One region of the Paeniglutamicibacter psychrophenolicus genome, then DNA from elsewhere that is predicted to be linked to it. Evidence: riboswitches for the same ligand, from Rfam matches in the RefSeq annotation. Region 1 holds a riboswitch; each other region holds the start of a gene.

The links. A riboswitch is a leader RNA that binds a small molecule or an ion and turns the genes downstream of it on or off. The one in region 1 is predicted to bind thiamine pyrophosphate.
Positions count from the first base shown of each region.
Region 2: it holds a riboswitch for thiamine pyrophosphate, as region 1 does, so the genes downstream of both, thiC (phosphomethylpyrimidine synthase ThiC) here and thiM (hydroxyethylthiazole kinase) in region 1, are expected to answer to the same signal.
Region 3: it holds a riboswitch for thiamine pyrophosphate, as region 1 does, so the genes downstream of both, JOF46_RS07245 (3-oxoacyl-ACP reductase) here and thiM (hydroxyethylthiazole kinase) in region 1, are expected to answer to the same signal.
Region 4: it holds a riboswitch for thiamine pyrophosphate, as region 1 does, so the genes downstream of both, JOF46_RS08065 (ECF transporter S component) here and thiM (hydroxyethylthiazole kinase) in region 1, are expected to answer to the same signal.

Region 1 covers NZ_JAGIOE010000001.1:553,526-560,485, reverse strand. The annotation lists gene JOF46_RS02385 (hypothetical protein) at 1-16, opposite strand, end outside; gene JOF46_RS02380 (uracil-xanthine permease family protein) at 405-1,730, opposite strand; gene thiD (bifunctional hydroxymethylpyrimidine kinase/phosphomethylpyrimidine kinase) at 1,866-3,422, opposite strand; gene thiE (thiamine phosphate synthase) at 3,419-4,075, opposite strand; gene thiM (hydroxyethylthiazole kinase) at 4,075-4,893, opposite strand; TPP riboswitch at 4,885-4,986, opposite strand; gene JOF46_RS02360 (aldehyde dehydrogenase family protein) at 5,073-6,536, shown strand; gene pgm (phosphoglucomutase (alpha-D-glucose-1,6-bisphosphate-dependent)) at 6,623-6,960, opposite strand, start outside.
Region 2 covers NZ_JAGIOE010000001.1:2,759,126-2,766,085, forward strand. The annotation lists gene JOF46_RS12470 (uracil-DNA glycosylase family protein) at 1-61, opposite strand, end outside; gene JOF46_RS12475 (uracil-DNA glycosylase family protein) at 203-835, opposite strand; gene rpsP (30S ribosomal protein S16) at 1,304-1,717, shown strand; gene JOF46_RS12485 (RNA-binding protein) at 1,721-1,960, shown strand; gene rimM (ribosome maturation factor RimM) at 2,200-2,745, shown strand; gene trmD (tRNA (guanosine(37)-N1)-methyltransferase TrmD) at 2,751-3,566, shown strand; gene thiC (phosphomethylpyrimidine synthase ThiC) at 3,665-5,449, opposite strand; TPP riboswitch at 5,462-5,569, opposite strand; gene rplS (50S ribosomal protein L19) at 6,065-6,424, shown strand; gene lepB (signal peptidase I) at 6,482-6,960, shown strand, end outside.
Region 3 covers NZ_JAGIOE010000001.1:1,628,929-1,635,888, forward strand. The annotation lists gene JOF46_RS07225 (RNA-binding S4 domain-containing protein) at 74-451, opposite strand; gene JOF46_RS07230 (thermonuclease family protein) at 545-1,069, opposite strand; gene JOF46_RS07235 (hypothetical protein) at 1,087-1,443, opposite strand; gene JOF46_RS07240 (LLM class flavin-dependent oxidoreductase) at 1,518-2,852, opposite strand; gene JOF46_RS07245 (3-oxoacyl-ACP reductase) at 2,872-3,636, opposite strand; TPP riboswitch at 3,714-3,807, opposite strand; gene JOF46_RS07250 (alpha/beta fold hydrolase) at 3,960-5,249, opposite strand; gene JOF46_RS07255 (metal-dependent hydrolase family protein) at 5,246-6,466, opposite strand; gene JOF46_RS07260 (aminopeptidase P family protein) at 6,463-6,960, opposite strand, start outside.
Region 4 covers NZ_JAGIOE010000001.1:1,804,729-1,811,688, reverse strand. The annotation lists partial or broken gene JOF46_RS22850 (IS5/IS1182 family transposase) at 158-381, shown strand; gene JOF46_RS08070 (ATP-binding cassette domain-containing protein) at 476-2,830, opposite strand; gene JOF46_RS08065 (ECF transporter S component) at 2,863-3,489, opposite strand; TPP riboswitch at 3,553-3,674, opposite strand; gene JOF46_RS08060 (DUF4235 domain-containing protein) at 3,744-4,004, shown strand; gene mnhG (monovalent cation/H(+) antiporter subunit G) at 4,117-4,524, opposite strand; gene JOF46_RS08050 (MrpF/PhaF family protein) at 4,524-4,787, opposite strand; gene JOF46_RS08045 (Na+/H+ antiporter subunit E) at 4,784-5,398, opposite strand; gene JOF46_RS08040 (Na+/H+ antiporter subunit D) at 5,399-6,960, opposite strand, start outside.

The sequences.
Region 1 (6,960 bases):
TAATGATGGGTGCCAACGCAGCGATGACAGCTGCCCACTCGAGTGCCCACGCTGGTGGGCCTTGCCTCGGCAAGCGCAAAATCATGGGTCCTCCAGTGCAGCTCGTTTGTCGCCAGCCTATCCGCACGCGCCTGGACCAGCGAGGAATTTCCGCAGGGGGTCCTTGCCCATTTGAACAGCTGGGTGAGGTGGATGGCCATGCACAGCTTGGGTTTGGCACAGTGGTGGTTGCACCAACGGACCCACGAGGAGAAACTGGCCAACGAGCCGCCCATCACCATCATCGGGTAGCTTGCCGGCGCGGCTGCGGCACGAATACCGCGGCACGAAAGCCGGGGGCACGAAAAACCGGGCGGGACCCCCAGGGGGCCCGCCCGGTCCGTGTCGGTGGGGGTTGCCGGCCGCTAGCCGAGCTTGGAGTGCGTGGCCCCGCCGATGGCCTCGATGTCCGTCGGCTCGGTGCCGCGCACCTTGGCGATGATGCGCATCAGGTGGAAGACCACCAGCGTGGCGGCGGTGCCCAGCGCGATGCCGCCGAAGTCCATGTTGCCGATCGACAGCACGTTGTCCCCGAAGAGCGCGATGGCGATGATCAGCCCGGTGCCTGCGGTCATCAGGTTGATCGGGTTGGAGAAGTCGACCTTGTTCTGCACCCAGAGCCGGGCGCCGACGATGGCGATCATGCCGTAGAGCACGATGCCCGCGCCTCCCGCGACGCCGGCCGGGATGGTGTTGATCAGCACGCCGAACTTCGGGAAGAACGCCAGCGCGATGGCCACGGAGCCGGCGATCCAGTAGGCGGCCGTCGAGTAGACGCGCGAGGAGGCCATGACCCCGATGTTCTCCGCGTAGGTGGTGGTGCCCGAGCCGCCGCCGAACCCGGCGATCACGGTGGCGGCGCCGTCGGCCATCAGCGCCCGGCCGTTCACGTCGTCAAGCTCGCGCCCGGTCATCAGCGCCACGGTCTTCACGTGTCCCACGTTCTCGGCGATCAGCACGAACACCACCGGCAGGAACAGGGTCAGGGTTTCGAGGTGGAAGGCCGGGGCCGCGAAGTCGGGCAGGCCGAACCAGGCGGCCTGGCCGATGGCCGAGAAATCGACCTGGCCCTGCGCCCAGGCGGCGAGGTAGCCGACGATGATGCCCAGCAGGATCGACAGGCGCCCGAGCATGCCGCGGAAGAGCACCGTGGTGATGACGATGGCCAGCACCGTGGCGAAGGTGGTCAGCGGGACTTCCGTGATCTTGTCCGTGGTGGTGGTGGCCAGGTTCAGCCCGATCAGCGCGACGATGGTGCCCATGACCACCGGCGGCATCAGTGCGTGGATCCAGCCGGTCCCGGCCTTCTGCACGACCAATCCCACGATGAACAGGCAGGCGCCGGCCATCACGATGCCGCCCAGTGCACCGCCCATCCCGTGCGTGGCCATGGCCCCGGTGACCGGTGCGATGAACGCGAAGGAGGAGCCCAGATAGGACGGCACGCGGCCCGCGGTGAGCAGCAGGAACAGCAGGGTGCCGACGCCGGTGAACAGCAGCGTGGTGGTGACAGGGAAGCCGGTGATGGTCGGCACCAGCACCGTGGCGCCGAACATCGCCATGACGTGCTGGACGCCAACGCCGATGGTCTGCGGCCAGGCGAGGCGCTCGTCGGGGGCCACCACCGTGCCGGGGGAAATGGACTTGCCGTCGCCGTGCAGGCGCCAGCCGATGCCGAATCGGTTGCTCATGGGGTGGGGCCTTCCGGGAAGGGGCGGGAGTCGGGCGTCGGGGGCGCGCGGTGCACAGTGCAAAACCCCCTCGTGCATTTTACCCGCACCCCGCGCCGGGCAAGTGCCCCCGGCAACTCCCGCCCCCCCGCGCGGCTACCGGACAGGAACCGGTTCGCCGTGCCCGGCGGCCCCGGCGAGGCCGAGCCCCGCCGCGCGCTTGGGTCCTGCCGCAGCCCCGGGGGCGTCGGCGGCGGTCTGCGCGAAGAACGCCAGCTCGTGGGCGCTTGAGGCCTCGAACGCCCGCCACATCGCCGCCCGGGCGCGGGCATCGGCGCCCGCGTGCACGCCGGCCACCAGGTCGATGGCCGCCGCGGTGGCGGCGTCGAACTCCGGGGAGGAATAGGTGGCCAGCCAGTCCGTGTACGGATGCGCTTCGTGGTTGGCCGCGGCCAACCTGGTGCCGGTGTCCTGGTAGATCCAGAAGCAGGGCAGCAACGCGGCGGCGAGCACCGCATAGTCGTGCGACGCGGCCAGCAGGTGGTTCAGGTACGCGGTGGTGGTCGCCGAGGGCTCCGGGACCCGCTCGTCGAGCCGCCCGCGGTGCAGCTTCAGCTCCTCCTCGAGGCAGCCGCTGGCGCTGGCCGCCCAGAAGCGCTGCGATTCGGTGTCCGGGGCCAGTTCCGCGGCCCTCGACATGCACCGGGCATAGGTGCGCAGGTACAGGGCGTCCTGCCCCAGGTAGTCCTCGAAGTCCTCCCGGGCCAGCGAGCCGTCCTTCAGCGCGCGGATGAAGCCCAGCTCGTCGATGCCCGCGCGGATCGGGGAGATCCGCTCCCACCACTGTGCCAGCGGGTCGTGGGCCTGCGCCGGGCGGATTCCGTCCCAGAGCCCGGCGAAGTGGTTGATCGGGCCGTGCCCGGAGCCGACGGAAAGCTCGTCCGCGCGGGAAATGGCATCGGAGAGCCAGTCCTTGGCGTGGCGCAGCGCCGTGCCCCAGTTCCCGGTGCGCGCGTAATGCGTGGCCAGTGCGGCCGAGAGCGAGCAGCCGGTGCCGTGCGTGTTGCCCGTGGCATGGCGCCGGGATTCGACCTCCAGCAGCACCCCGTCGGCGTCGATGAGCGCGTCGCGGCAACGCTCCGAGTCCAGGTGCCCGCCCTTGGCCAGCACCAGCACGTCGTATTCCGCCGCAAGCATGCGTGCCTGGGACACCGCGGAATCCCAGTCGGCGGCCTCGGGACTGCGGGCCAGCACCGCCAGCTCGGGGATGTTGGGAGTGATCACGTCGGCATGAACAAAGAGCCGGCGCAGCGCCGCATCGGCGGCCGCATCCAGCAGCGAATCCCCGCTGGTGGCCACCATGACCGGATCAAGGACCACGGCCGGCACGGCCGTGCCGGCGGCACCGCGGATCTGCGCCAGCCAGGTTCCCAGCTCGTCGATGACCTGTGCGTTGGCCAGCATCCCGATCTTGATCGCGTCGATGGAAATGTCCTCGGAGATCGCAAGCAGCTGCTCGGTGAGGAAGCCTGCCGGGGGCACGTGCACGGCACGCACGCCGCGGGTGTTTTGGGCGGTCAGCGCGCTGATCGCCGCCATCCCGTAGCCGCCGGCGGCGGCGATGGACTTCAGGTCGGCCTGGATCCCGGCGCCCCCGGAGGGGTCGGATCCGGCAATGGACAGGATGTTCTTGGTGGAATTCATGGTGTTCATGGCGTTTCCCCTTCCCAGAGGCTGATCAGGTGGGCGGTTGCGGTGCGCGGGTCCTCGGCGGCGCAGATGGCCCGCACCACCGCCATCGATGCGGCCGCGGAGGCCACAACGGCCGGCACATCGGTGGCGTCGAGCCCGCCGATGGCCACCACGGGTGCGCTGCTGCGGGCCACGGCGGCCGCCAGGCCCTCGTAGCCCAGCGGCTCCGGGTGGTCCTTCTTCGTCGGGGTCGCATGCACGGCGCCGACGCCCAGGTAGTCGATGGTGCCCGGGGCAATCGCGTTGAGCTCGTTGGCCGCGTCGATCTCGTCGGCGGTGGAGGCGGAGAGCCCCAGCACGGCGTGCGGCCCGATGAGTGTGCGGGCCAGGTCCGCGGGGATGTCGGATTGGCCGATGTGCACGCCCTGCACGTCGGCGCCGCGGGCCCGTGCGGCCAGGTACACGTCGATGCGGTCGTTGACCAGGAGGGTGGCCCTCCCGGAGGTGTGCCTCGCGCAGGCCAGAACCTGGGCGGTGAATTCCCCGGCGGGCATGTCCTTGCAGCGCAGCTGGATCGTGGTGATCCCGCCGGCCACCGCGGCGGCGGCGATGTCTTCGAGCGGGCGTCCGGCGGTGGAATTCGAGTCGAGGACCAGGTAGATGCCGGAGGCCATCAGGACAGCACCGCCGTGGCCGCGAGGTCCGCCGGGGACAGGGCATGCAGGGCGTCGAGGAAATGCACCGCGAAGCTTCCGGGCCCCGAGCTTGCCGCCGCGGCGCGTTCGGCGGCGGCGGAGTAGAACGCGTGGGCCGCGACGGCGGCCAGCAGCGGGTCCTTCACCACGGGCAGGAATGCCGCGCAGATCGCGCCCAGCGCGCACCCGCCGCCGGTGACCAGGGTGAGCATCTTGCTGCCGCCATGAACGTAAACGGTGCGCGTCCCGTCGGTCACCAGGTCAGCCTCCCCGGAGACCGCCACGACGGCGCCGCTGCGCAGCGCCAGGGCCCGGGCCGCGGCGGCGGCGGAATCGACGGTGTCGGTGGCCTCCACCCCGCGCCCGCCGGACCCGGCCTCGGCAAGCACCATGATCTCCGAGGCGTTGCCGCGGATCACCGTGGGGGTCAGGTCGCGCAGTCCCAGGGCGAAGTCGGTGCGCACGCGCAGCGACCCGACGGCCACCGGGTCCAGCACCCAGCCGGTGCCGGCGGCGTTGGCTGCGGCCACCGCCTCGGCCATCGCGGCGCGCTGCTCGGAATTGGGGGTGCCCAGGTTCACCAGCACCGCGGAGGCCACGGACGCGAATCCACCGGCCTCCCCGGGCACGTCGGCCATCGCGGGGGAGGCCCCGGCGGCCAGCAGCACGTTGGCGGTGAAGTTGGTGACCACGGTGTTGGTCAACACCTGCACCAGGGGGGTGGAGGCGCGCAGCGCGCCCAGGGCATCGGCGAGCTCGCCGGGTGAAAAAACAACTGAAGGCGCCATGGATCCCATGAGCAACATCCCTCCGCTAGTACGAACTAGATCAGGTTCTACGGGTCTTATCTCAGTCGGATCGCTGGCGCGCCGACACCCCGTGTCACTAGGCGCGAGCCTATCCCACCCCACGGGCACGGCGTCAACCGCGCGTCGCGGCCTGTCGCGGCAAAGTCGCACGCCGTAAGCTCTAGATCATGGGCATCACCGAGAATCCGCATCCATCCACCGCGCCGCGCGAGTCGCGCGCACTGAGCGAACTCGAGCTTCCGCCGGTGGTGCCCGAGTCAGCGGAAAACATCGTGGAGATCGTCGCCTCGATGCACGACGTGGTCGCCACCCGGCTGGCGCACCCGCGGCGCTTCCGCGCCTCCCAGCTCAAGGCCCTGGAGCGGATGCTGGAGGCGCACGAACAGGACTTCGTCGACGCGTTGGCCGATGACCTGGGCAAGAGCGGGGTCGAGGCGAAGATGACCGAGATCGACATGGTGCGCGCCGAGATCGACCACGCGCAGCTGCACCTCTCCGAGTGGATGGAGTCCAAGGCGGTCAAGATCCCGCTCGCGCTGCACCCGGCAGCGGCCAAGATCGAGCCGCAGCCCCTGGGCGTGGTGCTGGTCATCGGCGCCTGGAACTATCCGCTGCAACTGATTCTCGCCCCGCTGGTCGCCTCCATTGCCGCCGGAAACGTCACGGTGCTCAAGCCCTCGGAACTGGCCCCGGCCACCAGCGCGCTGCTGGGCCGGCTCGTCCCGCAATTCATGGACCGGCGGGCGTGCGCCGTGGTCCAGGGCGGCGCGTCGACCTCCAAGGTCCTCCTGGAACAACACTTTGACCACATCTTCTACACCGGCGGGGAACGCGTGGGGAAGATCGTGGCCCGCGCGGCGGCCGAGCACCTGACCCCGGTGACCCTGGAACTCGGCGGCAAGTCCCCGGCCGTGGTCATGGACGGGTCCTCGGTGGCGGTGGCCCGCCGGCTGGCGTTCGGGAAGTTCATGAACGCCGGGCAGACCTGCGTGGCGCCGGACTACGTGCTGGCCGTCGGGGATGCGGCCCGGCACCTGGAAAAGCAGCTGTCCAAGGCCATCACCGGGTTCTACGGGAAGAACCCGCTGGCCAGCCGCGACTACGGGCGGATCGTGAACACCGCGCACTTCCAGCGCCTGGTGGCCATGCTGGGTGACGGGGACGTGGTCGTCGGCGGCGGGTACGACGAGGACACGCTGCAGATCGAACCGACGGTGATCACCAATGTGCACCCGGACTCGGCCCTGCTGCGCGAGGAGATCTTCGGCCCGATCCTGCCGGTCATCGCGGTGGACAGCTTCGATGCCGCCGTGCGCTTCATCAACGCCCGTCCCACCCCGCTGGTCGCCTACCTGTTTTCCGAGAACCCGCGGCTGCAGTCGTCCTTCGGGGACCAGGTGCGTGCCGGGGCCATCGTGCACAACGCGCCGAGCCTGCACCTGGCCGTCCCCTCGCTCCCGTTCGGGGGCGTGGGAGCCTCCGGCATGGGTGCATACCACGGGCGGCATGGGTTCGAGCGGCTCTCGCAGATGCGCGCGGTGATGGGCAAGACCACGGTGGTTGACACGCTCAAAGCCGTCTACCCGCCGTACACCTGGGCGAAATCAAAGATCATCAAGCGCATGATGTAGATATGCCTATGGTCGCATACCTGTAGGTGGTTGCCGGTATTGCGGGGCAGGCGCGGCATGGCCGTGCCCGCCCCGCGGTACCCGACCTAGCCCAGGACGGTGTCGACGATGGTCCTGGCCTCGTCCTGCACCCGGGCCAGGTGCTCCGCGCCCAGGAACGACTCGGCGTAGATCTTGTACTTGTCCTCGGTGCCCGAGGGCCGCGCGGCAAACCAGGCGTTTTGGGTGGTGACCTTCAGTCCGCCGATCTTCGCCCCGTTGCCCGGAGCCTCGGTCAGCCGTGCGGTGATCTTCTCGCCGGCCAGCGAATCGGCGGTGACGTCGGTGGCGGACAGGTTGGCCAAGCGGGCCTTTTGGTCCCGGTCCGCGACGGCGTCCAGGCGCGCGTAGCTGGGGGCCCCGTGCTCGGCGGCAAGTGCGGCGT
Region 2 (6,960 bases), 2.2 Mb from region 1:
CGGCCCACAACTCCGATTCCTGCGAGTTCCTGAATTCGGGGTCGATCATTTTGCGGGGCATGAAGGTTTCTCTCATGTAACTTTCGAGGGGGTCTAGCCACAAGCATGGCACGGGCCGGAGTCGAACCCGCACCCCGGGTACCACGACGTATCACGCGTCACGCGGTTGTTCGTGTGGAACCTGCGGATTCGGAGCGATCCGTCACGCTCCCGTATTGCGCTCACGGAGCCGGTCGGCAATCCCCGCCCAGACACGTTTTTGTTCCTCCCGGTCGACGGTCCGCTTGGCGCCCAGCGGGTGAAGCGAGCGCACGATGTGCAGTTCGGGGAACGTGGAATGGATTTGTGGAAGCACCGCATCCGCCGCTTCCTGGGCCTTCTTCCCCAGGAGCAACAGCATCTTCAGGTCAGTCATCAGTCCCATGACCTCCAGCAGTGCCCGGCCGCCCTCGACCGACTGCTCGGGCGTCAGGTCCCGCTTGGGGTCCTTGCGCGGCCATGGATAGCCGTTCCAATGGCAAAAGTCCGCCGGGTCGATGTCGAACTCGGTCATCAAGTGGCGTTGGCGATCCGCTGCCCGGTCCGGGTTCCTGATGCACAGGAACGTGGTTTCGTCGCGGGGTTCGCCTGCGTCGTTCAGGACGATCAAGGCCGGGGCATGGATCCCGCCGTGCCACGGGGCAGCCAGCGGCAGGCGGACCCCGCCCTTGGCATCGCCAAGTCGCATGATCAACTCGTTGAGGGGAGCCACATGCGCAGCTTGCAGGCCAGCCGCCTGCTCGTCCCAGAACGCGTCGCCGGGCTGGGCGCGCTCCCAGTTGTCTGCCAGTGCCATCGATTCCCTTTGCTTCGCCTTCGTCCCAGGACCTCGAACCTCTTCCCTGGTGGATACCGAAATATATCAAGGGAAGGGTGCCGTGCACTTTCCGGCCGGGGATTCATCGTCAGATCCCGCGACTCGGGCCGACGGGTTTTCCTCGTGGACGTCGCGCCGGAGCGCTCGTGCCCGGGCACGGTGGCTGGGCCCGGACACGTCGCATGCCTGGCGAAAGGCAGCCGCATTCGACGTCGAAGCCCGCCTGTCCGGGCGATGGTTTTTGTGCGATGCGACACGCAGCCAAGGAAAAGTGCTGGCAGGTCCATTGCGGTCAAATCTATCTGGCATAATGGACAGGTACTCGATTTGAAGTGGCCCCTCTCTCCGCCTTGAATCCTGTCCTTTTGAAGATCTGCGGTATGGCCCGCCCCACGGGTGCAGAAACAGGACTTCGCACATGTTGAGAAAACAGGAGTGACCACTACCGTGGCCGTTAAAATTCGTCTGAAGCGTTTCGGCAAGATTCGCGCACCTTACTACCGCATCGTTGTCATGGATGCTCGCGCCAAGCGCGACGGCCGTGCCATCGAAGAAATCGGCAAGTACCACCCGACCGAAGAGCCTTCGTTCATCGAGGTCAAGTCCGACCGCGCTCAGTACTGGCTCTCCGTCGGCGCACAGCCGACCGAGCAGGTTGCCGCTCTCTTGAAGATCACCGGTGACTGGCAGAAGTTCAAGGGCATCGAAGGCCAGGAAGGCACCTTGCGCGTCAAGGAAGCCAAGCCTGCGTTCGTCGTCCCGGAGAAGGGCTCGGTCATCTTGCCCGAGGCCATCACCAAGAAGGCTGAAAAGCCTGCTGCCGAGGCCGAGGTCGAGGCAGAAGCAACCGAGGCTGAGTAACCAGTGCTCGTTGAGGCGCTGGATCACCTGGTACGTGGCATCGTAGACACCCCCGAAGACGTGCAGGTTGCGTTGAAGGCAAATCGTCGCGGTGACATCCTTGAGGTGCGCGTGCACCCCGAGGATCTCGGTCGGGTCATTGGCCGCCAGGGTCGCACCGCCAAGGCGCTGCGCACCGTGGTTGCAGCACTGGCGGAGGAACCGATCCGCGTTGACGTAGTCGACACGGACCGTCGCCGGTAGCCAGCCTCACCACACATTTTTTGTGTACCTTTGGTCCCACGATCCATGACGGATCGTGGGACCAAAGTGGCTTAACGGCCAAGGTGCGACGCAACCGTTGCCGGCACGGAACCGACAACGACCAACTCGCACGTAAGATTGAACCTAGAAAAGTGCCCGGGGGATGAGAATCCCGCCAATGCACGCCCCTTGCCGGATTTCTCCGGCCACCCACTGATTTGTATTCAAGGAGAAAACGCATGCGCCTCCAGGTCGCCCGCATTGGCAAACCACACGGCATCCGCGGAGAGGTGACCGTCCAGGTGCTCACCGATGCGCCGGAAGACAGGTTTGTTCCCGGTGCGGTCTTCGAGGTCGAGCACCCCAGCATCAAGCAACTCACCGTCGAGGGAGCACGCTGGAACAAGGAAATCCTGTTGCTGGCCTTCGAGGAGCTGCTTGACCGCAACACCGCCGAGACGGTGCGCGGGGCCAAGCTGTTCATCGACACCGAAGAGGTCGAGGACGATTCCGAGGGCTGGTACGAGCACGAACTGGTGGACCTCGAGGCCCGCGTGGATGACAAGGTCGTCGGCAAGGTCACCGCGCTGCGCACCGGCAATGTCCAGGACCTGCTGGTTGTCGAATCCACCGAAGGCCACGAGATCTACGTGCCCTTCGTCGAGGACATCGTCCCCGAGGTCAACATCGAGGGCGGCTACATCATGCTGACCCCGCCGGCCGGCCTCTTCGAGGTCAACCGCGAGGACGGCACGGGCGAGAACGCAGCAGGCAAGGAAGCCTAGGCACGATGCGCATCGATGTTGTCTCCATCTTCCCGGAGTACCTTGCCGCCCTGGACTTGTCGCTGATCGGCAAGGCCCGGCGGGAGAAGCTGCTGGATCTGAACGTGCACGACCTGCGCGACTACACCCACGACCGCCACCGCACCGTGGACGACACCCCCTACGGCGGCGGCGCCGGCATGGTCATGAAACCGGAACCTTGGGGTGCCGCGCTGGCACGCATCGCCACCGAATCCCCGGTCTCCAACGCGCCGCTGGGCGACAAGCCGATCCTGATCGTTCCCTCGCCGGCCGGCGCGGTCTTCGACCAGGAAATGGCCTACGAACTGGCCGAGGCACAGCACCTGGCCTTTGCCTGCGGCAGGTACGAGGGCATCGACGAGCGGGTCCTGGAATATGCCTCCGAGGCCTTCGACGTGCGCCCGGTCTCCATCGGCGACTACGTGCTCAACGGGGGAGAGGTCGCGGTGTTGGCGATGGTCGAGGCCATTGGCCGGCTGATCCCCGGGGTCATCGGAAACCCGGAGTCGCTCATCGAGGAATCGCACTCCGACGGACTGCTGGAATACCCGGTGTACACCAAGCCCGGCACCTGGGAGGGCCGCGAGGTCCCCGAGGTGCTGCTCTCGGGCAACCACGGCAAGATCGCGCGCTTCCGCCGCAACAAGCAGCTGGAGCGCACCGCCACCCGGCGCCCGGACCTGATCGTGCAGCTGGATGCCTCCACGCTGAATCGCCACGACCGCGACACCCTGTGGCACAACGGCTTTGCCATCATTGATGGCCGCGTCGTGTCCAAGGACCAGATCGCACCCCAGTAGTACGGCACGAGGCAATGCTCCCGGGGCTGCCCCCGTCCTTTCCCCTAACTCAGGGAAAGGACGGGAGCAGCCCCTTTTTTGTGGGCCGGCCGGTGGCGCTACGCCCGGGCGGGCATCCCGGGCTCGGGCAGGTAGACCTTGCCGCCGGAGGCCAGGAACTCCTGGCTCTTTTCGCGCATGCCGTCCACCATCTGCGCGATGGCCGCCTGCGAGTCCGCCGAGCCGTATTCGTCGCGGATGTCCTGGCTGATGCGCATCGAGCAGAACTTCGGCCCGCACATGGAGCAGAAATGCGCGGTCTTCGCGGGCTCGGCCGGCAGCGTCTCGTCGTGGAAGGCCTCGGCGGTGACCGGATCCAGCGACAGGGCGAACTGGTCGCGCCAGCGGAACTCGAAGCGCGCCTTGGACAGCGCGTCGTCGCGCTCGGAGGCGCCCGGGTGGCCCTTGGCCAGGTCCGCTGCGTGGGCGGCGATCTTGTAGGTGATCACCCCGGTCTTCACGTCGTCCTTGTTTGGCAGGCCCAGGTGTTCCTTGGGGGTGACGTAGCAGAGCATCGCGGTGCCGTAGCGGGCGATCTCGGTGGCGCCGATGGCGCTGGTGATGTGGTCGTAGCCCGGCGCGATGTCGGTGACCAGCGGGCCCAGGGTGTAGAAGGGGGCGCCGTTGCACAGTTCCTGCTGGCGCTCCACGTTCTCCCGCACCAGGTGGAAGGGGATGTGGCCGGGCCCCTCGACCATGACCTGCACGTCGTACTCCCAGGCCCGTTTCGTGAGCTCGGCCAGGGTGTCGAGCTCCGCGAACTGGGCGGCGTCGTTTGCATCGGCGATGGAACCCGGGCGCAGCCCGTCGCCCAGCGAGAAGGCCACGTCGTATTGCGCGAAGATCTCGCACAACTCGTCGAAGTGCGTGTACAGGAAGTTCTCCTGGTGGTGGGCCAGGCACCAACCGGCCATGATGGCCCCGCCGCGCGAAACGATGCCGGTCACGCGGTTGGCCGACAGCGGAACGTAGCGCAGCAGCACCCCGGCGTGGATGGTCATGTAGTCCACGCCCTGTTCGCACTGCTCGATCACGGTGTCCCGGAAGATTTCCCAGGTCAGCGCGTTGGCCTCGCCGTTGACCTTTTCCAGGGCCTGGTAGATCGGCACGGTGCCGATGGGGACGGGGGAGTTGCGGATCAACCATTCGCGGGTGGTGTGGATGTCGTCCCCGGTGGAAAGGTCCATCACGGTGTCGGCGCCCCACCGGGTGGCCCACTGCAGCTTGTCCACCTCCTCGGCGATGGAGCTGGTCACCGCCGAGTTGCCGATATTTGCATTGATCTTCACCAGGAACGCCTTGCCGATGATCATCGGCTCGGACTCGGGGTGGTTGATGTTCACCGGGATGATCGCCCGGCCCGCGGCGACCTCGCTGCGCACCAGTTCCACGTCGCAGTTCTCGCGCAGGGCCACGAAGCGCATCTCGGGGGTGATGATTCCGGCCCGGGCGTAATGCATCTGGGTCACCCGCTTCCCTGCCTCGGCGCGCCGGGGAACCGGCCGGCTGCCCTTCCATTCGGCCGAGGCCTTGCCTCGGCGCACCGCCGACTTCCCGTCGTCGAGCAGATTCCTCTCACGCCCGGCATAGGTCTCGGTGTCCACGCGTTCCTCGATCCAGCTGCTGCGGAACGCCGGTAGGCCAACCACCGGGTCGCTTCCCGGACCGGCGGTGCGGTAGACCTGAAGCGGGGCGTTGTCCTTTCCGCCGGGGGATGGCTCCAGCGCGATCCGTGTGACCGGGACCCGGATCCCGGACTCGTTGTCCTCGATGTAGGCCAGCGAATGGGACTTCAGGGACTGGGTCTCTGCTGCTTCCGCGGCGTTTTGGACAGGGCTGTGCATTGAAATGGTGTTGCTCAAGGAGTACTCACTTCCTTCGCCGGCATTACCCGGACAGGTTCAACGGTCTCTCGCTGCGTCAGCTCGATCTCAGCCCTTGCAAGGGCCCCCGTGTGGTCGAAATCGAAACTATCACATGATCCGGCCCGGCACCGTTTGTGACCTTGGGCACCGGCACGCTGCACCGGGTCGAACTGTCCGGGACCCGTGCGAAGCGGACGTGTCGTCAAGATGCCCTGGAATCGAGCCGTGCTCGCTGCGGAATCCGGCCCCTGGGGCGCGCCCGGTGCCATGGCCGCGGCGGGATTCCGTCAGCTCCGTTGTTGCGGAAGCCCAGCATCATCTGGCGGTTCCCTTCCGTGGAGGTCCGTCGGCGGGCGCGGAACTTCGCGCCATGCCCCGGAGTGTGGCAAAATAGATTCTTGGGTCTACTGGGTTCTGCTCCTGCCGCAGGGGGAACGAGTCAACAGTTGGACCAGCCGTCGATTCGCAAACGGATCGCGGTACCAAGCTTCGGACCGCCACATCTTTTTCCGAGCGCACTTGTGCGCCCCGGGGAACAATTGCGGTCCGTGTCTAAGATAGGTGACCTGCGGCGTCTATCTAGGAGATGCATTCATGCATATTCTCGACTCTGTCGATGCAGCCTCGCTGCGCAACGATGTTCCTGACTTCCGCCCGGGCGATACCGTCAAGGTCCACGTCAACATCATCGAAGGCAAGAACACCCGTGTTCAGGTTTTCCAGGGCTTCGTCCTTGGTCGCCAGGGCCGCGGCGTGGGCGAAACCTTCACCGTTCGCAAGGTCTCCTTCGGCGTCGGCGTAGAGCGTACCTTCCCGGTGCACTCCCCGGTCCTCGAAAAGATCGAACTGGTCTCCCGCGGTGACGTTCGCCGTGCGAAGCTGTTCTACATGCGCGATCGCCACGGCAAGGCCGCGAAGATCCGCGAAAAGCGCGACTTCCGGACCGCCAAGTAGCCAGAAAAGCGAGAGCCTTCATCTTCTCGGCCCCCAGGGCAGCGGGGATGGGGATCCATCGTGGATCGATCTACTGAATCGGAAAGTTTTTCCGCTTCGACAAAGCGCCGGTCTCCTTCGAGGGGCTGGCGCTTTGTCGTTGGCGCGCTTGCAGCGGCGGCGCTGATCACCCTGGTTGTTCGGGCCACCGTCGTTGACTTCTTCTACATCGGTTCCACCTCCATGGAATCCACGTTGAACCCGGGTGATGGGTTGCTGGTGAACCGGCTTGCCTACAAGGACGCGGAGATCCAGCGCGGAGACGTGGTCATCTTTGACGGCCGCGGTTCTTTCCTGCCCTACGAGCGTCCCGGTGCCCTCGATTCCCTGGCCTGGGCGCTGCGCCTTGCCGGCAAGGATGCGGTGTACGTCAAGCGCGTCATCGGCGTCGGAGGCGACACCGTCACCTGCTGCAGCCCCGACGGACGACTGGTCGTCAACGGCATCCCGCTGGACGAGCCCTACGTTCTTGACGGAAACAAGCCAAGCGACCTCGA
Region 3 (6,960 bases), 1.1 Mb from region 1:
CTCAATCAGGGGTTCGGGTACAACGACTTCAATGCACGTATCCAATGACTTACTATTCATCGTAGTCGCGGGGCTAACGGAAATTGTCGCGAAGCCGTTCCATCTCACGCCGATCCTTCTTCGTCGGTCGACCCGCGCCCCTGTCCCTGATCGGGACCTGGGGGATGACTTCCTTGGGCCGGACAGGTGTGTGGTCAACGTAGCAGCGTGCTGCGATGTCGGCACCGACCCTTTTGGCAATCACTGCCGTAACTTCCACGATCCGGTCGAAACCTGCCTGCCTGACCCTGATGGTGTCGCCCGGAACAACAATTTGTGCCGCTTTCGCTGGCTTGTCGTTCAGGCGTACGTGGCCGGCTCTGCACGCCGTGGTCGCCGCCGAGCGGGTCTTGTAGATTCGAATCGACCATAGCCAGGCGTCGATTCTGACGGCTCTTGATTCTTGCTTCACCTCGCCAGTCTAGCCATCTAAGTACGAACGGTCAGGCCATGTTGCGCCAGGCCGGGACCGCCAACTGTGGCATGGACCCATTCGAACGCGGTCTTAGTTGCAACCGTTGGCAGGATTGAACATTCCTGCGTTGTCTCGTTGCGCCTGCTTTTGTGCCGTGAGCAGCTGGGCATAGAACTGCACGTTTGGTTCCACCTTCATCGCCTTGGCATGGCCCGAGGCGACCAACGACCCGTTGATGGATTCGCCTTTGTAATTCACCAAGGCAAGGGTGCGCCCGTAACAGTCGTATCGCTCGACGTCGAATGCAAGCTGGATCGTTGAACCCTTGGGCAGCTTCTTGGAAAGATACCGAGAGGCCTCCTGGCCGAAGCACTGTCCGGGCTGATCACCGTGGGTGAGCTCCGGCGCATCCACATTGAGCAGTCGGACCTTGGTTCGTTCCCCGCCCAGCAGGACGTACAAGGTATCGCCATCAACGACATGTTGAACCGTTGCGCTGCTCGACAGATGGCCGGGGTCGTCGTTCTTCGGCATGAACAGCCAGTAACCGACGATGACGGCTGCGCAAAGAAGCACGCCGATCACTGCAAACCCGCTGCGGTTTCCTCTTCCCAAGGCTGCGGCCCGTTCGCCTAGACCAAAGCGTTGTCGCAAGCGGTGACGAGCCTGGCCTGGACATCGGCGGGAACCTTGTCGCCCGAGGCAGCAACGTCGTCAAGGGCGCTGACGATCTCCTGGGGCAAGCCGCCCTCGCGGACAGCATCCACCATGGACGAGACGACCTTGAGGTCGGAGGCGTTGATGCTGCCGTCCTTGATAGGTGCGCACACCTTCTTGATGAGTTCCTTCTTTGCCCCATCGGCCAGCTGAGTAGCCGCCGAGGATGCGGCGGAGGAAGCGGTGTCGGCGATGGTCGCGCAACCGCTCACCGAGAGCAGCAAGATGGCAGCGGAAAGGAGCACGGCATTTTTGGAACGTGAAAATCTCATGCGTTCCATCGTAGTGGCTCGAAGGTGGGAGAACGCCGGGAACTCCGAGGCCCCCCACCCGCGGGCGCTGGCGACTATCCCGAAACCGGTACGTCCTCCAAGCGTGCTGGCCTGGACAAGCCCAGGGTCTCGCGCAGGGTGCTGCCCGGGTATGAGGAGCGGAACAGGCCCCGTGTCTGCAGGATCGGAACCACGAGTTCCACGAAGTCATCCAATCCCGCCGGGAAGCTTGGGCACATGAGATTGAAGCCGTCGCAGGCGCCGGAGGTGAACCACTCCTCGATCTCGTCGGCGACCTCGGTGGGAGTGCCAATCATGGTGGCATGTCCGCCGCCGGCCGCCAGGAATCCCAGCAGCTCGCGAAGCGTGGGCTGCTTCGTTTCGATGATGCGCTGCACCGTGAGGTAACGGCCCTGCGGACCCGAGAATCCCTCGACCGGGGGCAACTGCGCCACCGGATCATCCAGCGGATGCGAGGTGTAGTCCTGGCCAGTGAACATGTTCAGCTGGGCAATGGCCGAGTCGATATCCAAGTAGGCATCCAATGCGGCCTTCTTTTCCCGAGCTTCCTCCCGGGTTGCCCCGATGTAGGTGACCAGCCCGGGAAGGATGGGAACCGAATGCCCGTCCCGTCCCACACCTTCCAGACGCCTCCGGATGTCCGCGGCGTACTCCAAGGCCGATTCCCGGTCCCAGGAAACCGAGTAGATGGCTTCGGCGTGCCGGGCGGCAAAACTACGCCCGGCCTCCGAGGACCCGGCCTGGAAGAGCACCGGCCGTCCCTGCGGGCACCGCGGGACCGTCAGCGGGCCGGAAACCGAGAAATGCTTGCCGTCATGGTTGATCGGGCGGATCTGTGAGGGATCGAGGTACTGCCCGGCCTCGCGGTCGACCACCAGCGCCGAATCCGACCACGAATCCCACAGTCCCTGCATCGCGTCAACGAACTCCTCGGCGCGTTCGTAGCGTTGTGCGTGCCCGGGCAAGGCATCCATCCCGTGGTTGCGGGCCTCGGCGTCAAACATGGAGGTCACCACGTTGATGCCCGCACGACCCGCACTGATGTGGTCGAGGGACGCCAGCAGCCGGGCGGCATGGAACGGGGTGTAGAAGCTCGCAGAGATCGTGGTGACCAAACCAATGTGCTTGGTGGCCCGTGCCATGGCGCTCAGCGCCGTCACCGGTTCCAGGAACCAGGGGATCCCCGCAGCGTACTCGTGGTTGACGCTTTGCCCGTCGGCAAAGAACACCGCATCCAGGCAGCCGGACTCGGCCAGCCGGGCCAGTTCGTCGTAGTAGGCGATGTCGCCGACGCGGTCGGCACTGGAGTCGGGGTGGCGCCACCCCATGGTGTGGTGGCCGGCGCCGTAGATGAAGGCGTTCAGGTGCAATTGGCGTGTCGAATCCATGGTTGTTCCGTCCCGGTTCCTAGTTCATTACCAGGCCGCCGTCGACAACCAGGTTCTGCCCGGTCACCGCCCGCGACCACGGGGAGGCAAACAGCAGGGCAGCATCGGCGAACTCGGTCGGAGTGGTGACGCGGCGCAGGGGAGTGGATCCGGCGATCAGGTCAAAGACCTCTTCCGGGGTGGCGGCCGAGGCATCGGTGGTGCGCAGCAGTCCGCCGGAGATCATGTTGACGCGGATGTTCTCCGGGCCCAGGTCCGAGGCGAACGTGCGGGTCAGGGACAACAAGGCTGCCTTGGCCGCGGTGTAGTCGTGGTACGGGACCACGGGGTTTTGGAAGAGGTTGGTGCCGATGTTGACGATGTTGCCGAAGCCCGCGGATTTCATGCCCGGCAAGGTCGCTTGGATGGTGTTCAGGGCACCACCGATGATGCCGGTGAATTGTGCCCCGAATTCCGTGTAGCCGATCCCGTCCGCCTTGGAGCGGGCATCGCCGTTGAACGAAAAGTCCGGCAGGGCATTGTTGATCACCGTGGTGATCGGGGCGCCAAAGTGTGCCTGTGCCGTGGCAACCATCCCGGCGACCTGCTTCGGGTCAGAGACGTCGGCGCGGACCGCGATCGCGCGATCCGCCCCGATTTCGGTGGCCAGTTCCTGGGCCGCGGATTCACTGGAGCGGTAGTTCAGCACGAGGCGTGCGCCCTCGCGGGCGAAGGCGCGGGCCAGGTCGGTCCCCAGCCCGCGGCCGGAACCGGTGATAAGTACGATTTGGTCCTTGATGAGCATTCTCTTGCACCTTTCGTTGGAGCGAAAGGATGCCATGGAACCGCCCAATGGTACCCAAAAGCGAGGTGCCACAATGCGACATGCCGGACCGGCATCCCTTCGCTCGGATTATCGAGATCAGGTTCAACGGGTCTATCTCTCAGCCGCCAGGCGGCACCCCGTGTCGAGTCCTACGGCCAACCTAACATCGGTCCAAGTCATCCGGGAAACCTATGAACACCTAGCCAGCCCAATAAGACCGAGAAGCCCCGGTTCCCCACCAACGGGGGAACCGAAGCTCCTCGGCTTGGTGCGCGGCCACGAGGGCGGGTGCGGCCCGGGCGCTAAGCCTCCAACGGCCCGCCCAGCTCGTCAACGATCTCGAAAAGGCGCGGCAGCACGGTTCCCGAACCGATGCCGTCATGCTCGAATTCGTTGGTGACCCAGGCCTTCAGGTTGCCCACCCGCGAGGCGGTGTCCAGCGACAGACCGGCATCCACATACATGTCGTCGTGGTAGACGATCGCTGCCATGGGAACCGTGTTGGCGGCGAGCTTCTCGACGTCGTAGAGGGACGACCATTCGGTCTTCCGGGCCATGACGTCAACCGCGTCCTTGAAGGGGCGCAACAGCTTCGTCTCCTCGAACATCCACGGGTACATCATTTCCCCGGTGAACATGAGCGGGCGGGCAGTCGGGTTGAACTCCGGGTGAAGTTCGAGCTGTGCCTGAGCCGCCCATGCCGTGGCTCCGTTGTCGCCATGTCCGTAGATGCTCTCCTGCATCACGGCAAAGAGCGGGTTCCCGGCAAAGGAGGTCCGGGCCTGCACCTCGGCCAGGAACACGTCGCTCAAGCCTTCGCCGGTGAGCGCCTCGTCGAGCAGCCAGTTCAGCCGCTCGAAGCCAGGCTTCATCCCGAAGTCGATGCCCAGGGACTGGAAGCGGCGCACGGTGAGCCTGTCCCCGTCCGGGAGCCTCACATCGCTGGCATCCAGCAGGTCGGCGATCTTCGCGGTCGTGTCAACGTGGTGCGGGTAGAGCGCATAGAATTCGGCGGTCTTGGCTGCCGTGCGCGGGTATGTGCGGGCGTAGACCCCGGCTGCACTGGGCTCCAGGGCGGGCAAGCCCCCGGTGATGTGGCAGGCGGTGAGCGCTTCGGGGTACATGGACAGGTAGCCCAGGGTCAGGAAGCCGCCGTAGCTTTGGCCCAGGGTTGCCCAGCGGACGGACCCGTAGATTTCCTTGCGCACCTGCTCGGCGTCCCTGACGATCGAGTCGGCACGGAACTTCAGCAGGTAATCGGCACCCTCGTCGGCGCCGGCGAAGCGTTCCATGGTGGCGGCGCTGACCGGGGTGGAGCGTCCGGTGCCGCGCTGGTCGAGCAGCACCACACGGTAGCGTTCCAGGGCAGCATCGAGCCAGCCGGCCGATCCCACCGGGCGCGGACCCTTGCCGCCGGGGCCGCCCTGCAGGAAGAGCAACAGCGGAAGCTCCCGGTTGCGGTCCTTGGCCAGGGAGACCTCGCGCACAAAGACGCTGATCCGTTCCGATGACTCGGGGTTCTCCCAGTCCAACGGAACATCCAGGGTGTGGTCGCGGAAGAACTTGCCGGCCGCAATGTACTCGGTGCTCAATTGGTGTCCCTTGAAACGGCGGTCGGCAGCACGCGGCCGCCCTGGATGATCGTGCGGGGGCGGGACTCGTCGAAGAGCACCGACGGGTCCTCGAATGGATTCCCGTCCAGCAGCAGCGCATCCCCGGCCATGCCCGGTGCAAGCCTGCCCAGCGTCGGTTCCTGCAGCAGGGCAGCATTCACGCTCGTGGCCGAGCGCAGCGTCTCGAAGACGCCGACGGCCTCGATCTGCAGTGCCAGACCGTTGAGCTGCTCGTCGGCCAAATCTCCCATCAGGTCCGAACCGAAGCCCACCTTGATCCCGGCCTTCAAGGCAATCTTGATGGCTTCGCGCCCGGCGGTGAGGACCTCGAGGTTCTTGGCCTTGGAAACCTCGGGCAACCCGACCTCGTCCCCTCGTCGGTCCATGGCGGCGTAGGCGGCCAGCGTGGGCACCAGGAATGCGCTGTGCTCGGCCATCAGCGTTGCGGTGGGCGTATCGAGCAGGTTGCCGTGCTCGATGGAACGCACGCCGTTGCGCACCGAGTGGGCGATGGCCTCGGGGGAGTACGCGTGGGCGGCCACGTAGGAGCCGCGGCGGGCCGCCTCCGCGACAACCACGGAGATTTCCTCGTCCGAGTACTGCGGGATGGCCAGCGGGTCGGTCAGCGAGACCACGCCGCCGCTGGCCATGATCTTGATCGCGTGGGCCCCGGTGCGCAGGCGCTCGCGCACGGCGATGCGCAAAGGCTCGGGCCCGTCCACGACCTCGCACATGTGGCCGTGGCCGAAGCAGACATCCACGTCGGCCTCGCGCGGGTCGCCGTGTCCGCCGGTCTGGCTCAGGGCAGGGCCGGTGTAAAAGTAGCGCGGGGATTCCAGCAGACCGGCCTTGATGGCGGAGGACAGGCCGATGTCCCCGCCTGCAACGTCGCGCACGGTGGTGAAGCCGCGGGCCAGGGCCTGCCCCAGGCGCTTGGCCCCGGCCAGGGCCGCGAAGGAGAGCGGGCCGCGTTCGTTGCGGAAGCCGTCAAGCGAGATGGCGTAGGCGTGGAAGTGGGCATCGATGAGCCCGGGGACCAGGACCTTGCCGTTGGCCGGGAGCAGTTTCCCCTCTTCCTGGGCGCCGATGGCCGCGACCATTCCGTCCTTGAAGGTCACGTTGCCGCGGAGAAGCTCGGGGTTTTCGCCGTCAAAGACCAGCGCGTCGGTGACGGTCAGGACAGGTGCGTGGCTCATGCCTTTGCCCCTGCCTGTGCTGCCATCCAGGCCTCGATGCCCGCGGCATCGATGGGCAGCGGGTCGGAGAGGTTCTCGTAGCCGTCGGCGGTGATCAGCAGGTCGTCCTCGAGGCGCACGCCCATGCCGCGCAGTTCCGGCGGGACCATGGTGTCGTGCTTGTGGAAGTAGAGGCCCGGTTCCACGGTGAGGACCATGTTCTCCTGCAGCACCGCGCCCTGGTATTCCTCGTAGGAGGCCGAGGAGCAGTCGTGCACGTCAAGGCCCAGGTGGTGGCCGACGCCGCAGACCAGCCAGCGGCGGTGGTGCTGGCCAGCGGGGGAGAGCGCCTCGTCGACGGAGACCGGGAGCATGCCCCAGTCGCTCAGGCCGTTGGCGATGACCTCCATGATGGAGGTGTGGAAGGCGGTGAAGTTCTTGCCGGGGGCCAGCTCGGCCAGGCCGGCGCGGTGCGCCTTCTCGACCAGGTCGTGGACCTCGCGCTGGGCGGTGGT
Region 4 (6,960 bases), 1.3 Mb from region 1:
CTGCTGGGCCACCCCCAAGCCAGCGGCCGGATCGGCTGGGAGTTGTCGGTGGACGCGGGCAGGCCGGCGACTCCCCGATGTTCAAGTCCTCTTGGACGCCCTGAACATCAAGAACCCCGCGACCTGAACCACCCGGAGAAGCGCCGAACGGGCCATCGCCGACAAGGCCTCATCATCCCGGGGCAACAGGAAACTCCTGCGCGAGCGCTGCATCCAGTGCGTGATCACCAAAAAGGACGACCAGAAAGCCAACCGCAAGCGCAAGGACTCGGCAGGCGGCCGCCCGGTGAACCATGACAAAGAAGCCTACAAGCGGCGCAACGAAAGTGGAGCGCAGCTCTAACGCCCTGAAGCAGTGGCGCGGCATGGCGACGCGCTGCGCCTTGCGCGCCCTGGCCTACCGCCCGGCCTCAGTGCTCCATGCCGTGCCCATCCGGAGCGCGGACATCGAGAAATCCCCATGGGGAGACACTCCCTAGCTCCAGACCAGGTTCCAGGTGCCCAGGGCCAACGATGCCCATGTTGCGGCGGTGCCCAGCAGCAGCCCGGCGGCAACGATCCCCGCATCCCGCAGGCCGTATCTCGAGGGCCGCAGCCAGGTCCGTTCGGCGGTGCCGAAGCCCTTGGCCTCCATGGTCACCGCCAGCCGGGAGGCCCGCCGGATGGCCTGGACCAGCAGCCCGAAGACCTGCCCCAGGTTCGCCCGCAGCCGGGCCGCGGCCGAGCCGCGGCTGCCCACTCCCCGGGCCCGCCGGGCCATGCCCAGCGTGGTCCATTCCTCGATCAACAGACCCAGCAGCCGCATGCCCGCCAGCGCGCCGAGCACAAAGCGGTGCGGCAACCGCGCCTTTTGCGCCAGCGCGTTGGCCAGGTCCGTCGGATCGGTGGTGAACAGCACCAGCACCGCCGGGATCGCCACCGCAAAGGCGCGCATCCCGGTGGCCGCACCGGCGGCGAGCGAGCCCTCGGTGATGGTGAAGAGGCCAAGATCCAGCAGCACCGCCCCGGAGTCGTTGCCCACCAGCGCGGTGCCCCAGGCCCCGAAGATCGCGGCGAGCAGCAGCGGCCAGCCGCGGGCCAGGAAGCGCGGGATCGACAGCCCGGCCAGCGGCAGCGCCAGGATCGTCGCGGCCACCACGATCCCGCTGCTGACCCAGTCCATGGACGCGACCAGCGGGATCGTGGCCAGCGCGACGGCGGCCAGCTTGGCCAGCGGGTTGGCCCGGCCCAGGAAGCTTGTCCCCCCGCGCACATCGGCCTCGAGCAACCCGGGCCGTGCGGCGACGGGGGCGGTGCCCTCAGCGGTGGCCGGGGACGCCAGCACGAATTCGTGCGCGCCCAGGGCGCGGGCGAAGTCGGCGTCGTGCGTCACAGCGATGATCGCGGTTCCGCGGGCCAGTTCCTCGCGCAGCAGCAGGGCCAGTTCGCGCCAGGTGTTGGCGTCCTGGCCGAAGGTCGGCTCGTCAAGGATGAGGACCTGCGGGCCCGCGGCCAGCACCGTGGCGACCGAGAGCCGGCGCTTTTCCCCGCCCGAGAGGGTGAAGGGGTTTGCCTCCGCCAGGTGTCCCAGCCGCAGCCGGGACAGCAGCGACGAGACCCGCAAGGAGATCTCCTGCTCGGTGAACAGCGGTTCCCGGGTTCCCGGCTTGACCGCGTGCCGCGGTCCGTAGGCCAGTTCCTCGGCCACGGTGTTGGTGACGAATTGGTGCTCGGGCTCCTGGAAGACCGAGCCGATCCGTCCCACCAATTCGGTGGCGCGCCAGTGGTAGGGCCGTGCCTCGGTGCCGGACGCCAGTTCCCCGGTGGCCAGCACCGTGCCGGATCCGACCGGCAGCAGTCCGCCAAGGGTCAGGGCGAAGGTCGACTTGCCCGAGCCGTTGGCCCCGCGTACGCACCAGGCCTCGCCCGCACCCAGGCGCAGGGCCAGGCCGGAAGCGGCCGGCTTGGCGCCGCGCTTGCGCGTGACTGCAAGGTCCGTGGCCTCCAGCAGCAACGCACCGGGCTGTTCGGGGGCAGGCAACGGATCGAACGCCGGGGTGTACCCGGGCACCCAGACCCCTGCGGCAATCAGTTTCTCGCGGACCGGGCCCGGGGCAAAGAGCTCGGCGGGGGTGCCGTCATGGGCGATGCCGCCGCCCGGTTCCAGCACGATGACCCGGTCCATGTGCGCCGCCCACGCCTCGAGCCGGTGTTCGACGATCAGCAGGGTCGCGCCGGTGGAATCCAGTGCGGCCAGCACCGCGTCGCGGACCTCCAGCACCCCGTCCGGGTCCAGGTTTGCCGTGGGCTCGTCCAGCAACACCAGCCCCGGGCCCATGGCCAGGATCCCGGCCAGGGCCAGGCGCTGCTTTTGCCCGCCCGAAAGCGCGGAGGTGGGGTGGTCCTGCGGGACATCGAGTCCCACGGCGTCGAGTGCATCGACAATCCGTTGCCGGATCTGCGCGGGCGGCACCGAAAGGTTCTCCGCGCCGAAGGCCACATCGTCCCCGACCCGGGCCTGGACGACCTGGGTCTCGGGGTCCTGCTGCATGAGCCCGACCAGTCCGCGGCCCTGGGCCGCAGGAGCCCCGTCCAGCAGCAGTTCGCCGGAGGAATAGGTTTCGTCGTCCTCGTCCAGGACCCCGGCCAGCGCGTAGAGCAGCGTGGATTTCCCGGCGCCCGAGGGCCCGGCCAGCAACACGCGTTCCCCGGCCCGGATCTCCAGGTCCAGGCCAGAGAGCGCTGCGTGGGCGCGTCCGGCGTGCCGCCACGCCCAGTTCCTGACGCTGACGGACACCGCGTCGCTGCGGTGTTGCAGCGTGGCTGCGCTGTCGTTTTCGCGATGCAGCATCGAGGCTGAAGACATGGTGATGCCCGTGCCCATCAGCCGAGGATGGGTTCGGTGGCTGCCTTGCGGCTGGCAAGCGCTCCCAGTGCGCCGGTCTTGGCCAGGGCACGGGTTCCCAGGAAGGAGAGCAGCCCGGCAATGACGATGCCCGAGATGGTCATGAACCCGATGTAGGCCAAGAGCATTCCGGTGGTGTATTCGGGGAACCAGCGGAAGATGAAGGTGTCGTTGATGCTTCCGAAGAGTCCTGCCCCGGCGCCGGCCAGCAGCGCCACGGGCAGGTTGAAGGTGCGGTAGCGGAACGCGGCGAAGACCGCTTCGGCGCCCAGGCCCTGGATCAGGCCCGAGGCCAGGACCGTCAGCCCGAATTCCGAGCCCATGAGCGCGGAGACCATCGCGGCGACCAGTTCGCAGAAGAGCGCCGCGCCGGGCTTGCGGATGATCAGTGCGCCGAGCACCGCGGGGAAGAGCCACATGCCCGAGACCAGTGCGGCCGAGGGCGGGAAGGCCAGGAAGAGGACGTCGAGCAGGTGGTGGGTGCTGTTCCACGCCCAGAAGATGACGCCCGAGGACACGGCGATGACGGCCGCGATGACGATGTCGACGACGCGCCAGGATGTGGTTGCCGTTTTGTGCCCGGCGGGCTGGTGGGTGATACCCATGGTGTTGATCCTCCTTGGATTCAAGGAGGGGAGGGAATGCGCGCATATTCCGCTTCCGCGCGCACCCCTGAGAACTCGACTTCCTTCGCCGGTACTAGCCGGGGCAGGTTCGAGGGTCTGCGGTTATCCGCACTCTCAGCGCCTAGGTGCGGGTTGCCCCGCACGACGCTCCCCTGTCGTGATTGTTTCAGTTCTATGATGCTACCTCAGCTAGGCTGGGCCAAGTACCTTTGCCGCAATATTTGGGAGTCCCCATGAACAGCCTGATGAAACTGATCGGTCCAGCAATTTCCATCGCCGCGGGTTTCCTGGGAGGGAAGATCGTCGACAAGGCCTGGATCGGTTTCACCGGCCAGCAGCCGCCCAAGCACGGCAACAAGGAGGCCCAGGCCGAGGCGACGATGCGCCAGGCCATCGGGTTCGCCGTGCTGTCGGCCGTCACCGCCGCGTTGATCCAGGTGCTCACCGACCGCGGCACGCAGCGGGCCATCGCGAAGTTCTCCAAGAAGGCCTGAGCTTCCGCACACGGGGTGCCGGCCGGATGCGTTCGGCCGGATCACTTGGGTGTGCCCGGCGCCTGTTGGCTGCCCCGACCGAATGAGGGACGACCCGGTCGATGTCGATGAACTAGTCGATGAAGTCGGCGCGGTCCCGGTTGCCGTTCTGGCCGTGCTCGGCCTCCTCGCGCTGCTCGGCGGCCTCGACCACCGCGGCCAGTTCGTCCGCGATGAGGGTCTCGCGCTTCAGGTGCCGGGTCCGGTAGCCGGCCCGTCCCACCATGTGCGCCGAGACCGGGGCGGTGAGCAACTGCAGCAGCCAGGCCAGGGCCAGGACCGGCAGCACGACCCAGGAGCGCAGTTCAAGCCCGAGCGCGGCCAGCAGCAGGAACAGCCCCAGCACCTGCGGCTTGGTTGCCGCGTGCAGGCGCGAGAGCAGATCCGGGAAGCGCAGCATGCCGATGCCCGCGGCCAGGGACATCAGGCAGCCGACGATCATGAACGTCCCGGCCACGATGTCGATGACGGTGTCAAGCATCAGGCGTTCCTCCGGTCCGTGACGAAGCGCGAGACCGTCACCGAGCCGACGAACCCGACCAGGCATGCCAGCAGCACGAAGACGAGGTTGTCGGTGTGCTTGTTGATGGTCATGTCGACGCACAGCGCCGCGGAGACGATCAGCAGCAACACGTCGGTGGCGATGACGCGTTCAAGGATCGAGGGCCCCTTGGCCAGCCTGACCATGGCCAGGGCACCGGCGATCGAGAGCGTGATTCCGCAGATCCACAGGACGATGTTCATGGTGTCTCTCCGTGTTCCTTGCCCGGGGCCGACTTCTCGGCATTCAACCCGGCCAGTTCTTCCTTGGTTCCCATCATGCGGATCAACCGTTCCTCGATCATCATCACCGAGGCCCGGGCCTTCTCCACCCCGGATTCGTCGTTGACGTTGAGCACGTGCAGGTACAGGGTCGAGGTCCGCCGGTCCACCTCCACGACGTACGAGCCGGGGACCAGCGTCAGCACGTGGCCCACGAAGGTGACCAGCAAGTCCGATTCGGTGCGCAGCGTGACGGTGATGATCGCGCTTGTGGTGCGCGGGCCGCGGAACACCGCCAGGTACAGGACCTCGAAGCTGGCCAGGGTCACATCCCGCAGGAACGCCCCGGCGAACACCGCGGCGCGCCAAGCATTGAAGCGCCCGGACAGGATCACCGGCGGCAGCCGGAAGACCCGCACCAGCACCAGCGAGATCAGCAGCCCGAAGACGAGGTTGCCGATGGCGAAGTCCTGCCAGAGCGCACCCCAGACCAGCATCATGCCCGCCAGCAGCGGCAGCTCCTGGCGCAGGGTGGCGCGCTGGCGTGCCCCGGACTCGTCGGTGGCGTCTTTCAGCCGTTGTTCCTTGGTCATTTACCGTACCCCCTGCCCGGTTCCGAGGACCGCCTCGATGTAGTTGTTCCGGTCCAGCAGCTGGCCGGCGACCTGGTCGCTGAATTCGAACAGCGGCCCGGCGAACACGGTCAGCGCCACGCCCACCAGCACCAGGGCCGCGGTCATGGCCAGCATGCCGTTGGGCAGCAGCGCCGTGTTGCCGCGGTCCGAATAGCGGCTGGCCGGCTCGTCGGCCACGATGTCGTAGGTCGCCCCGCGTGCGGCTTCCACGCCCACCAGCAGCAGCGGATCCGGTTCCGTGGCGTCCTCGGCCTTGCGCCAGAACGCCCTGTTCCACACGCGCGCGATCGCCAGCAGTGTCAGCAGCGAGGTCAACAGGGAGACTCCCACCAGCACCCAGGCCACGGGCGAACCCAGTTCGGCGCCGCCCTGCACCAGCCCGAGCTTGCCCAGGAAGCCGGAGAACGGCGGGATGCCGCCCAGGTTCATCGCCGGGATGAAGAAGAGCAGGGACAGCAGCGGGGAGAGCTTGGCCAGCGAGCCGAGCCGCTCGATGTTCGAGGTCCCGGCCCGGCGCTCGATGAGCCCGGCGACCAGGAAGAGCGAGGTCTGCACCACGATGTGGTGGGCCACGTAGTAGACGGTGGCCCCCAGCCCCAACTGGTTGCCCACGGCCACCCCGAAGATCAAGAAGCCGATGTGGCTGGTGAGCGTGAAGGAGAGCATGCGCTTGATGTCGGTCTGCGCCACGGCGCCCAGGATGCCCACCAGCATGGTCAGTCCGGCGACGACCATCAGCGGTTCGGAGAGCCGGTTCCCGGGGAAGAGCAGCGTCTCGGTGCGGATGATCGCGTAGACCCCGACCTTGGTCAGCAGCCCGGCGAACACCGCGGTCACCGGGGCCGGGGCGGTCGGATAGGAGTCCGGGAGCCAGAAGGACAGCGGGAAGACCGCTGCCTTGATCCCGAAGGCGACCAGCAGCATCACGTGCAGCACGGTCTGGGTGCCTTCGGAGATGTCCGGCAGCTTCACCGCAAGGTCGGCCATGTTCACGGTGCCGGCGGCCGCATAGATCATGCCGATGGCGATCAGGAAGAGAATCGAGGAGGCGACAGAGACCACCACGTAGGTGGTGCCGGCGCGGATCCGCGCGGTGGTCCCGCCCAGGGTCAGCAGCACGTAGGAGGCCGTCAGCAGGATCTCGAAGCCCACGTAGAGGTTGAACAGGTCCCCGGCCAAAAAGGCGTTGGAGACCCCGGCAACCAGGATCAGGTAGGCGGGGTGGAAGATCGAGACGGGCCCGTCCTCGTCCCCGTCGGCCATGCCCTGGCTGGTGGCGTAGAGCAGCACGGCCAGGGAAACGATGGAGGAGACCACCAGCATGAAGGCCGAGAACCCGTCCACGACCATGGAGATGCCAAACGGCGGCGCCCAGCCGCCGAGGGTCACCGAGTAGGTCCCCCCGCCCCAGACCGTGGCCAGCATCCAGGCCTCGAGGCACAGCGTGATGACCAGCACCCCGATGGTCACCAGTCGCTGGGTGCGGCGCTTGCGGCGCAGGATAAAGGCCAGCGCGGCAC